DNA from 3 places in the Kitasatospora sp. Xyl93 genome. Region 1 is predicted to be linked to each of the others. Evidence: riboswitches for the same ligand, from Rfam matches in the RefSeq annotation. Region 1 holds a riboswitch; each other region holds the start of a gene.
What was found. A riboswitch is a leader RNA that binds a small molecule or an ion and turns the genes downstream of it on or off. The one in region 1 is predicted to bind cobalamin.
Positions count from the first base shown of each region.

Region 1 (3,263 bases):
CCCATGGCGACCACCTCGGCGACGGTGAAGTCGAACTCGGCGGAGTGCTCCTGGGTCAGCGCGGCCACCCGGCGGGCGCTCTCCCGGGCGGTGAGGGCGTGCAGGTCGTCCCCGGCCAGCCGGACCACGCCGCCGGTCGGCTCCAGCACCCGGTAGACGCAGCGCAGCAGGGTCGACTTGCCGCTGCCGTTCGGGCCGATCAGGCCGACCACCTGCCCGGCGGCGGCCGCCAGGCTCACCTCGTGGACCAGCCGGGTGCCGGCCAGTTCCACCGAGACGGCGTCGACGGCGAGGTCCTGGGCCCGCGTCGGCCCGGTCCCGGCCGCCGCCTCGATCACGTCGGTCACCGGTTGCCTCCGAAGGCCTGGCCGCGGCGGCGCATCATCACGAGGAAGGCGGGCACGCCGAGGACCGCGGTGAACACCCCGACGGGCAGTTCGGCGGGCGCCAGCAGGGTGCGCGAGGCGATGTCCACCCAGACCAGCAGCAGCGCCCCGGCGAGCGGCGCGACCACCAGCACCCGGCGGTGCCCGGCGCCGACCAGCATCCGCGACAGGTGCGGCATCAGCAGCCCGACGAAGCCGATCGCCCCGCTGACGGCGACCACGGTGCCGGTGACGGCGGCGGTCACCACGAACAGCTCGCGGCGCAGCCGGTCCGGGTCCACGCCGAGCGAGGCGGAGGTCTCGTCGCCCATCGCGAGCGCGTCCAGCCGCCCGGCGGCGCCGGTCAGGTAGGCGAGGCCGGCCAGCACCGTGGCGGCGGCGACCGGCACCTTGCCCCAGGTGGCGCCGCCGAGGCTGCCGAGCAGCCACATCATGGCGTCCCGGGCGGCTTCGCCGCGGTCGGCGGCGAAGACCATCAGGGTGGTGGTGGCCGAGAAGCCGTAGGACAGGGCGGTGCCGGTGAGCACCAGGCGCAGCGGGGTGAGCCCGTACGCGGTGCGGGCGGCGAGGTAGACCAGCGTCATGGCGGCCAGGGCGGAGCCGAAGGCGGACGCGGAGACGGCCCACACCCCGAGCGAGGCGAAGGCCCCGAACAGCAGGACGGCGTTGGCGCCGACGGCCGCGCCGGAGGAGACGCCGAGCACGAAGGGGTCGGCCAGCGCGTTGCGCACCAGCGCCTGGACGGCGACCCCGCACGCGGCCAGCCCGGCGCCGACGACGGCGGCCAGCACGGTGCGCGGCAGCCGGATCTCCCAGACGATCGCGTACGCGGCCGCCTCGCCCGCGTCCAGCCGACCGCCCGTCAGCCCGGCGCCCAGCAGTCGCAGCACCCGGGGCAGGCCGAGGCCGGAGGAGCCCAGCGCGACTCCGCAGACCAGCGAGAGCAGCAGCGCGACGGCGAGGCCGGCGGCGAGCGGGGCGACGGGTGTGCGCCGGGCGGGCGGGCCGGCTGCACGGTCTGCGGGTGCGCGGTTCACGGGGACGCCTTGCCTCGGGCCGCGGGTGCGCCGGGGCGGGCGCGGGCCGCAGGTGTGCCGGGGCGCCGTTCCCCTCGCAGTCCGCGGCGAGTTGTCGGGAGGTCAGCGGCCGAGGGCGATCGGGCTGGCGCGGTCGTACGGGCTGGTACGGGCCGCGCTCACCGTTGCGGGTCAGCGCCGGATTCACACCGGACTTCCCCCTCGGACGCCCTGGCAGCATAACAGCCACTCAGGGCAGGCAACCCTTACCGGGGGTGGGGCCGGGCGGTGAACGCACGACCGCCCCCGTCCGGCTGCGCGGACGGGGGCGGTCGGGTGGCGACGCGTCAGGCTCAGGCCTGCTTGGTCTCCCAGAAGATCTTGTCGACCTCGGCGATCAGGTCCAGCAGGGCCTGGCCGGTGGCCGGGTCGGTGGACGCCTTGGCGGCCGAGGCGGCCTTCAGGGTGTCGTTGATCAGCTGGTGCAGCTGCGGGTACTTCTCGAAGTGCGGGGCCTTGAAGTAGTCGCTCCACAGCACCGAGATGTGGTGCTTGACGGCCTCGGCGCGCTGCTCCTTGATGATGATGGCGCGGGCGCGGAAGTGCGGGTCCTCGTTGGCCTGGTACTTCTCCTGGGTGGCCTTGACCGACTCGGCCTCGAGCTTGGCCTGCGCCGGGTCGTACACGCCGCAGGGCAGGTCGCAGTGGGCGTGGGCGGTGGCGCGCGGTGCAAACAGACGAGAGAACATGGGAGTCCTTCCTTAGATCGTCTTCCCGCGCCCGAGATTACCCCGCCGTCCTCGCGGTTTCGCGGTCGGGCGGCGGGCCTAGGGCAAAAGACGGACCCGGAACCGGGGTAATCCGGACATCGGGCCGGTGACGGTCCGTACGGCAGACTGGGGGCGGGCGGAGCGGGAGGAGGAGTCGTGGCGCGGAGCACGCGACCGGAGGGCGCCGGAGCCGGCGGACGGGACCGGGGCGGCGCGCTGCCGTTCGGACTGGTCGACGTGGCCGGGCCGTCGATGGTCCCGACCCTGCGCGAGGGCGACCAGCTGCTGGTCCGCTACGGCGCGCCGATCCGGCCGGGGGCGGTGGTGCTCTTCCGGCACCCCTTCCAGCAGGACCTGCTGGTGGTGAAACGGGCCGCCGAGCGCCGGTCCAAGGGCTGGTGGCTGCTCTCCGACAACCGTCCGGTGGACAGCGACAGCCGCAGCTACGGCGCCGTCCCGGACGAACTGGTGCTCGGCCGGGTGCTGCTGCGGCTGCGGCCGAGCCCGGCCTGGCTGGCGCCGGGGCGCCGGCTGGAGCGGCTGCTGCTCACCCCGCGGCTGGCCCGGGTGCCGGGCCTGGCCCGCCGGCTGGGCGCCTGGGTGGACGGGGTCTAGGACCTACTCGCGGGCCGCCGCCTCCGCCTCCTGGCGCTTGCGGGCCCGGTAGGCGGCCACGTTGGCGCGGGTCGCGCAGCGGTCCGAGCAGTAGCGGCGGGAGCGGTTGGTCGAGGTGTCCAGGTAGGCGTTGCGGCAGGGCGCGGCCTGGCAGATGCCGAGCCGGTCGGCGCCCAGCTCGGTCAGGTGGACGGCCAGGCCCATGCAGGCGACCGCGCTGAAGTGCGCGGTGGCGGTCGGCGAGTTGTCGGCCAGGTGCAGGTGCCAGCGCGGCCGTCCGGCGTCGTCCAGGTAGTCGTGCCCGGAGATCAGCGGGCTGACCGGGTACTCCATGAGCAGGCTGTTCAGCAGGTCGACGCCGCGGATCTCGTCGCCGTCGGCGGCGGCCTCGAAGACCCCGCGCAGCCGGGTCCGCACCGCCCGCAGCCGGGGCAGGTCGGACTCGTCGGCGAGGGCGGCGGCCCGCGAGGAGTCGG
Region 1 is NZ_AP029185.1:5,103,443-5,106,705, forward strand. Features, by position in the region: gene ACZ5GH_RS22820 (ABC transporter ATP-binding protein) at 1-347, opposite strand, end outside; gene ACZ5GH_RS22825 (FecCD family ABC transporter permease) at 344-1,423, opposite strand; cobalamin riboswitch at 1,535-1,665, opposite strand; gene sodN (superoxide dismutase, Ni) at 1,756-2,151, opposite strand; gene sodX (nickel-type superoxide dismutase maturation protease) at 2,425-2,787, shown strand; gene ACZ5GH_RS22840 (CGNR zinc finger domain-containing protein) at 2,791-3,263, opposite strand, start outside.

Region 2 (3,263 bases), 800 kb from region 1:
GCAGGTCGGTGCCCTCGGCGAGACGGGCGGAGTCCGCGAGGTCGACGCCGGTGCGGCCCTCGGCGGCGAGGGCGCCAAGCTCTGCGGCGACGCCCCGGAAACCGGCCCGGGCGGCGTCCCGGCGGGCGGAGGCCGGGAGGTCGAGCACGGGAGAGTCGAGGATCAGGCCCCGGACGGCGTGCGACCAGACGGAGCGGGCCGCGGTCTGCAGGACCATGGTCGCGCCGAGGGACCAGCCGTACAGGACCACCTTGCCCGCGCCGCTGTCGAGCGCCAGCCGTACCGCCGACTCGACGTCGCGCCACTCGGTCTCGCCGAAGTGGCTGAGCCCGTCCGGGGAGTCGGGGGCGCCCCGGTCGCCGCGGTAGGTGACGGCGAGGGCGGGCAGGCCGAGCCGGTCGAGCACGGGGAACACCGGGAGGGTCTGCTGGCGGTCGGCCCCGGGGCCGTGCACCAGGATCACCCAGGTGCCGCGCTTGCCGTGGAGCCGCCAGGCGGGCAGCGCGCCGAGCTCGCCGTCGGCGGCGGTGTCGGCGAAGGCCAGGCCGAGCGCCTCGGAGGGGTCGCCGAGGTGGACCCGGGGGGTGAAGCGGACCTCGGTCCCGGGGGCGAGGGTGCCCCGGTCGGCGCGGACCAGCCGGCGGGTGACGCCCCGTTCGTCGCCGTGCAGGACCTCCTCGACCACCGCGTGCCCGCCGTCCGCCCACTCGACCGCCCAGCGGCCGGGGCGCAGGCTCGCGGGGCCGCGGGTGAAGGTGACCCGGCCGGGGGCGAGGCCGCGGACCACCACCGGCGCCGACTCCTGGACGGCGGGCGCCGGACGGACCATCCGCTCGGAGGCCCGACGGCCGATCACCAGCACGGCGGCCCCGGCCGCGGTGGCCCCGACCGCGGCGGCCGCCACGACGGCGGCGGTTCCCCAACGCATATCGCTCCCCGCTCTGTTGCTCTCGGACCGGACGGTGTTCGAGCACCAGTTCACCTGCGCCCCGCCCGGACGGCCACCCGGACGGCCACCCCGATGGGCCGTCCGGGTCGCCCGGGCGGCGGGCGGGCGGCGGGCGGGCGGGCCCGAGGAGGGGACGGTCGGGAGGGCGACCGCCCGGGCCGGTGCCGCTGCCGGCGCCTGCCGGTGCCGGGCGATCCCACGGGGTGCCAGCGGGCCGGCGTGTGACCAACCCCTCCGTGACCTCGGTTGACTCCCGGTTCGGGCCCGTGATGGGATCCTGGGGCCAAACGGAGGCATGGAGAGGAAGCCGGTGGAAGTCCGGCGCGGTCCCGCCACTGTCACCGGGGAGCACGCTCGGAACATCGCCACGGCGGGCCGTCGACGGCCGCTGGAAGGCTCCGGGAGTGCGTTCGACCCGGAAGCCAGGAGACTCTCGCCCCCGTCACGTCGATCCAGGGCGCGGACCCTGAGTGAGGACACGCACGCGATGCAGGCTGCCCCGCCCGGCCGGACTCCGAGCTGCCTTCCGCCGTGCGGCCGATGACCCCGCCCACCGCCTCCCCCGCTCCGCGCCCGCTGACCCGCGCCGCCGCGTTCGCGCTCGGCGCCGCCGCGGGCTACGCCGCCGACACCCGCTTCGCCGACCCCCGCCGGGGCCACCCGGTGGCCGTCTTCGGCAGCGCCGCGATCCGGCTGGAGCGCAGGGTGTGGCGCGACGGCCGCGCCGCCGGGGCCGGGTACACGGCGCTGTGCGTGGGCGCGGTCGCGGCGGGCGCGCTCGCCCTGGACCGTACGGTGGGCCGGCGCCCGCTGGGCCGGGCCGCGCTGGCGGCGGCCGCGACCTGGACCGTGCTCGGCGGCACCTCGCTGACCCGGGAGGCGCGCACCATCGGCCGCTCGCTCGCCGCGGGCGACCTCGCGGCCGCCCGGGAGCGGCTGCCGCACCTGTGCGGGCGGGACCCGAGCGCGCTGGACGGGCAGCAGATCGCCCGGGCCGTGGTCGAGTCGGTGGCCGAGAACACCGCCGACGCCGTGGTGAACGCGCTGGCCTGGGGCACCCTGGCCGGCACCCCCGGACTGCTGGCCTTCCGCGCCGTGAACACCCTGGACGCCATGGTGGGCCACCGCTCGCCGCGCTACGCCCGGTTCGGCTGGGCCTCGGCCCGGCTGGACGACCTGGCGGGCTGGCCCGGCGCCCGGCTGACGGCACTGTTGACGGTGGCCGCCGCGCCCGAACCCCGGACCGCCTGGCGGATCTGGCGGCGCGACGGCTCCGCGCACCCGAGCCCGAACGCGGGCCAGGCCGAGGCGGCGTTCGCCGGCGCGGTGGGCGTGCGGCTGGGCGGGACGCTGCGGTACGGCGAGCAGGTGGAGGACCGGCCGGTGCTGGGCGCGGAGCTGCGCCCGGTCACGGTGGACGACATCGAACGGGCCTGCGCGCTCTCCCGGCGGGTGGGCGCACTGGCGCTGGGTACGACGGTCGCGGGGCACGTCCTGCTGCGGACGCTGATGAAGAAGAGGGGGCGGGCATGACGAACGCGCTGCTGGTCGCGGGGACGACCTCGGACGCGGGCAAGAGCGTGGTGACGGCCGGGATCTGCCGTTGGCTCGCCCGCCAGGGCGTGCGGGTCGCGCCGTTCAAGGCGCAGAACATGTCGCTCAACTCCTTCGTCACCGCCGACGGCGCCGAGATCGGCCGCGCCCAGGCGATGCAGGCGCAGGCCGCCCGGGTGGAGCCGGAGGCGGCGATGAACCCGGTGCTGCTCAAGCCCGGCGCGGACGGCCGCAGCCAGGTGGTGCTGCTCGGCCGGCCGGTGGCCGAGGTGGGCGCGCTGGACTACCGCGAGCGCAAGCCCGTCCTGCTGGAGCGCGCCCTGGAGTGCCTGGCCGACCTGCGCAGCCGCTACGACGTGGTGGTCTGCGAGGGCGCGGGCTCGCCGGCCGAGATCAACCTGCGCGACCGCGACATCGCCAACATGGGCCTGGCCACGGCCGCCGCCCTGCCGGTGGTGGTGGTCGGGGACATCGACCGCGGCGGGGTCTTCGCCGCGATGTACGGGACGCTGGCACTGCTGTCGGCGGAGGACCAGCGGCACGTGGCGGGCTGGTTCGTCAACAAGTTCCGCGGCGACTCGCGGCTGCTGGCGCCCGGGCTGGAGATGCTGCACGAGCTGACCGGACGTCCGGTGCTGGGCACCCTGCCGATGCTGCCCGGGCTCTGGCTGGACGCCGAGGACTCGCTGGACCTGTCCACCGTGGTCGACCGGACGGACGGGCCCGGACCGCTCGGCGCGGACGTGCTGCGGGTGGCCGT
Region 2 is NZ_AP029185.1:5,900,158-5,903,420, reverse strand. Features, by position in the region: gene ACZ5GH_RS26120 (alpha/beta hydrolase family protein) at 1-928, opposite strand, end outside; cobalamin riboswitch at 1,250-1,382, shown strand; gene ACZ5GH_RS26115 (cobalamin biosynthesis protein) at 1,490-2,482, shown strand; gene ACZ5GH_RS26110 (cobyric acid synthase) at 2,479-3,263, shown strand, end outside.
Region 2: linked by a shared signal. The riboswitch ahead of ACZ5GH_RS26115 (cobalamin biosynthesis protein) and the one ahead of ACZ5GH_RS22825 (FecCD family ABC transporter permease) in region 1 are both predicted to bind cobalamin.

Region 3 (3,263 bases), 3.5 Mb from region 1:
ACCCGGCGGTCGGTCGGCTGGTGGGCGGCCTGGCCGGAGTGGCTGCCGGTGCCGACCGAGACCGGGAAGGCCGCCCGGTCGGCGCCGTGGTCGATCATCCGGCGCTCCAGCTCCATCGCCAGGTGCCGCTCGGTGCGGCCGACCAGGATCGACTCCAGCAGCTCGCCCAGCGCCTGGTCGGCGATCTCCGCGGCGATCCGCAGGTCCGCGATCTCGCGCTCGTCCTTGACCACCCGCAGCCGCTCGACCGTCTGGCCGAGGTCCACCAGCCGGGCCCCCTCGGTCAGGCCGGCCACCGCCCGGTGCCGGGTGACGGTCAGGTCGTGCTCCTCCACGGCCAGGCCCGACACCCCGGACCGCGCGGCGGCGGTCGCGGCGGCCAGCGCCGTGTCCGAGCCGGCCGCCACCGGCAGCCTGGTGACGTCCGGAGCGATCAGGTGCTCCCCGGAGTCGTCCGGCGGCAGATCGTCCGGCAGCGCGAGCAGGGCGCGCTCCCTGGTCAGCAGCAGGCTCGCCCCGCAGGGCGCGCAGCCCGTCAGGTACCGCACGTTCGCCGCGCGGGTGATCAGCGCCGCATCGGCCCCGGCCGCACTGCAGTGCTCCCTCACCCGCTCCCGCCGCCCCGCGTACGCATCCGCCATGCGTCGAGCCTACGAACCCCCGGCCCGAAGCGCCCGCCGAGCACCCCCGGCAGAACCCCCGGTGCTCCTTGCGCGCCCCCCGCGCGACCGCGCCCTCACCTCCGGGCGCGCGCCGTGCGCCCCGCCCCCGCCCGGGGCCGTGCCGCGGCCCCGGGGACGACCCGCGGGACGGGCGCTCAGGCCTCCTGGCCCGGCGTCCAGCGCTGCTCGACCCGGGCGAGCTTCCAGTACCCGATCGCGATCGCCCAGACCAGCACGAACAGCCCGGCGATGCCGTAGCCGACGTTGTCCAGCGAGATGTCCGCGATGAACCCGGAGACCGGGTCGGTCAGGTCGAGCTTCTCGTGCAGCACCCCGACCAGCTCGATGGTGCCGATGACGAAGGCGACCGCGATCGACAGACCGGTGATGGTCAGGTTGTAGTACACCTTCCGGACCGGGTTGGCGAAGGCCCACTGGTACGCGAAGTTCATGAACGTCCCGTCCAGGGTGTCGAACAGGCTCATCCCGGCCGCGAACAGCAGCGGCAGGCAGACGATCGCGTACCAGGGCAGCCCGGAGGCCGCGCCCGAGCCGGCCATCACCATCAGGGTGACCTCGGTCGCGGTGTCGAAGCCCAGGCCCAGCACCATGCCCACCGGGAACATCTGCCCCGGTCGGGTGATCGACCGGGTCGCCCGGTTCAGCACCCGGGCCATGAAGCCGCGCGAGTCGAGGTGCGCCTCAAGCTCCCGCTCGTCGAACTGCCCGGCCCGCATCGCCCGGAACACCTTGAGGATGCCGAGCAGTGCCGCCAGGTTGAGCGCGCCGATCAGGTAGAGGAAGACGCCCGAGGTGGTCGTCCCGATCATGCCGAGCCACTTGTGGGTGGTCGACTCGTCGTCCATCAGCGTGTTCGCCAGCTGCGCGCCGCCCGCCACCAGGGCGGCCATCACGACCACCATCGAGGAGTGCCCGAGGGCGAACCAGAACCCCACCGAGACCGGCCGCTTGCCGTCCGCCATCAGCTTGCGGGTGGTGTTGTCGATCACCGCGATGTGGTCGGCGTCGAAGGCGTGCCGCATGCCGAGGGTGTACGCGGTGATACCCAGGCCCACCCCGAAGGCCTGGGTACCGACCGCGTACCGCTCGGGTGCGACCAGGAAGACGAGCGTCCCGAAGGCCACCACGTGCATGGCCAGGATCACCCCCATCAACCCGGCCGTACGGATGGTGTCCTCGCGCCGCCACCGGAAGCTCGGCAGCGCGGAGGGGGCCGTCTTCGCCCCGGTGGCGACGGTTTCGGGCAGGGTCATCTGCGGATCACGCTCCAGCACCTCGTGGAAAACCTCGTGAGATGCCGTGGCCGGTCTCCTGGCTGACGGGACGCCCGTACCCGCCTTCCCAGGCGCGCGGGGCGCCCAGTGGCTTCATGGGTACGGACGACGTTCCTCCGTGGGCGGAGGAACGACCCGATCACAGTGGCGAGGGCCGCTCCGGGCTGGGATCCCTGAGGATCCGTCACCGGTCTTCCCGAGCACCACGGCGGGGAACACCGTAGGGGCCGGGCCCCACGGGTGCAAGGCTGCGCACCTGCGCAGGTGTCCAGGATCACAGGGCGCCGCCTGCAAGAATGTCCGCATGCATCTCGTACCGGCCGACCGCGCGGGCCACCGCACCATCGACGGGCACCGGGTCTGCGAGGCCATCGCCGCGATCGGCGAGCCCGCGCACGTCCGGTCCTGGGCCGAGCGGTTCTCGCTGCTCGCCGACCCCGGGCGGCTCGCCCTGCTGCTCGCCCTCCACCGGGCCGGCCCGCTCGCCGTCACCGACCTCGCGGTCGCCACCGGCATGCGCGACCCCGCCGTCTCCCAGGCCCTGCGGCTGCTCCGCACGGCCGGCGTGGTGACCGGCGACCGGGACGGACGGGTGGTGCGCTACCGGCTCGTGGACGAGGCCATGCGCCCCCTCCTCGACGAGTGCACCGCCGCCGAGCACCACGAGCCCACCGCGGCCGCCGGCTGACACCCGCAAACCCCGGCCGGGACCGGGCCCGACCAGTACGATCATGGTGTGCCGTCCCATCCCCACGTCTGGCCCGCCGACCGCTGGAACACCCGACCAGTCAGGGCCCGCGTGCTGGCGGTCGCCCGCACCCTCACCTCGGCCACCCGGGTCCTGGACGTCCTCACCCTGCTGAGCCCGGACGGCATCGAGCGGTACTTCACCGTCAACCCCGGCTCCGCCTTCGCCGACCGCGCCCTGGACGAGTACCTGCACGGCCTGCCCGGCTTCACCGTGCTGGACTGGGAGGACGCCGTCCGCCGCCGCTTCGACCTGGCCGTCGCCTGCGCCGTCCACTCCTCCATGCACCGCCTGGACGCCCGCCTCGTCGTCCTCCCGCACGGCGCCGGCTACAACCGCCTGGTCACCGAGTCGACCGGCGACACGGTCACCGCCGCCGGCCTGTCCCGCAACGAACTCACCCACCGCGGACGGGTGTTCGTGGACGTCCTCGGCCTCTCCCACCCCGAGCAGCTGGACCGGCTGCGGGACTCCTGCCCCGAGGCGCTGGACGTCGCCCGGGTCGTCGGCGACCCGTGCTTCGACCGGATGCTCGGCAGCCGGCGCTCCCGCGACGGC
Region 3 is NZ_AP029185.1:1,615,421-1,618,683, forward strand. Features, by position in the region: gene ACZ5GH_RS06700 (M24 family metallopeptidase) at 1-641, opposite strand, end outside; gene nicT (Nickel transporter NicT) at 818-1,936, opposite strand; cobalamin riboswitch at 1,968-2,180, opposite strand; gene ACZ5GH_RS06710 (ArsR/SmtB family transcription factor) at 2,262-2,645, shown strand; gene ACZ5GH_RS06715 (hypothetical protein) at 2,694-3,263, shown strand, end outside.
Region 3: linked by a shared signal. The riboswitch ahead of nicT (Nickel transporter NicT) and the one ahead of ACZ5GH_RS22825 (FecCD family ABC transporter permease) in region 1 are both predicted to bind cobalamin.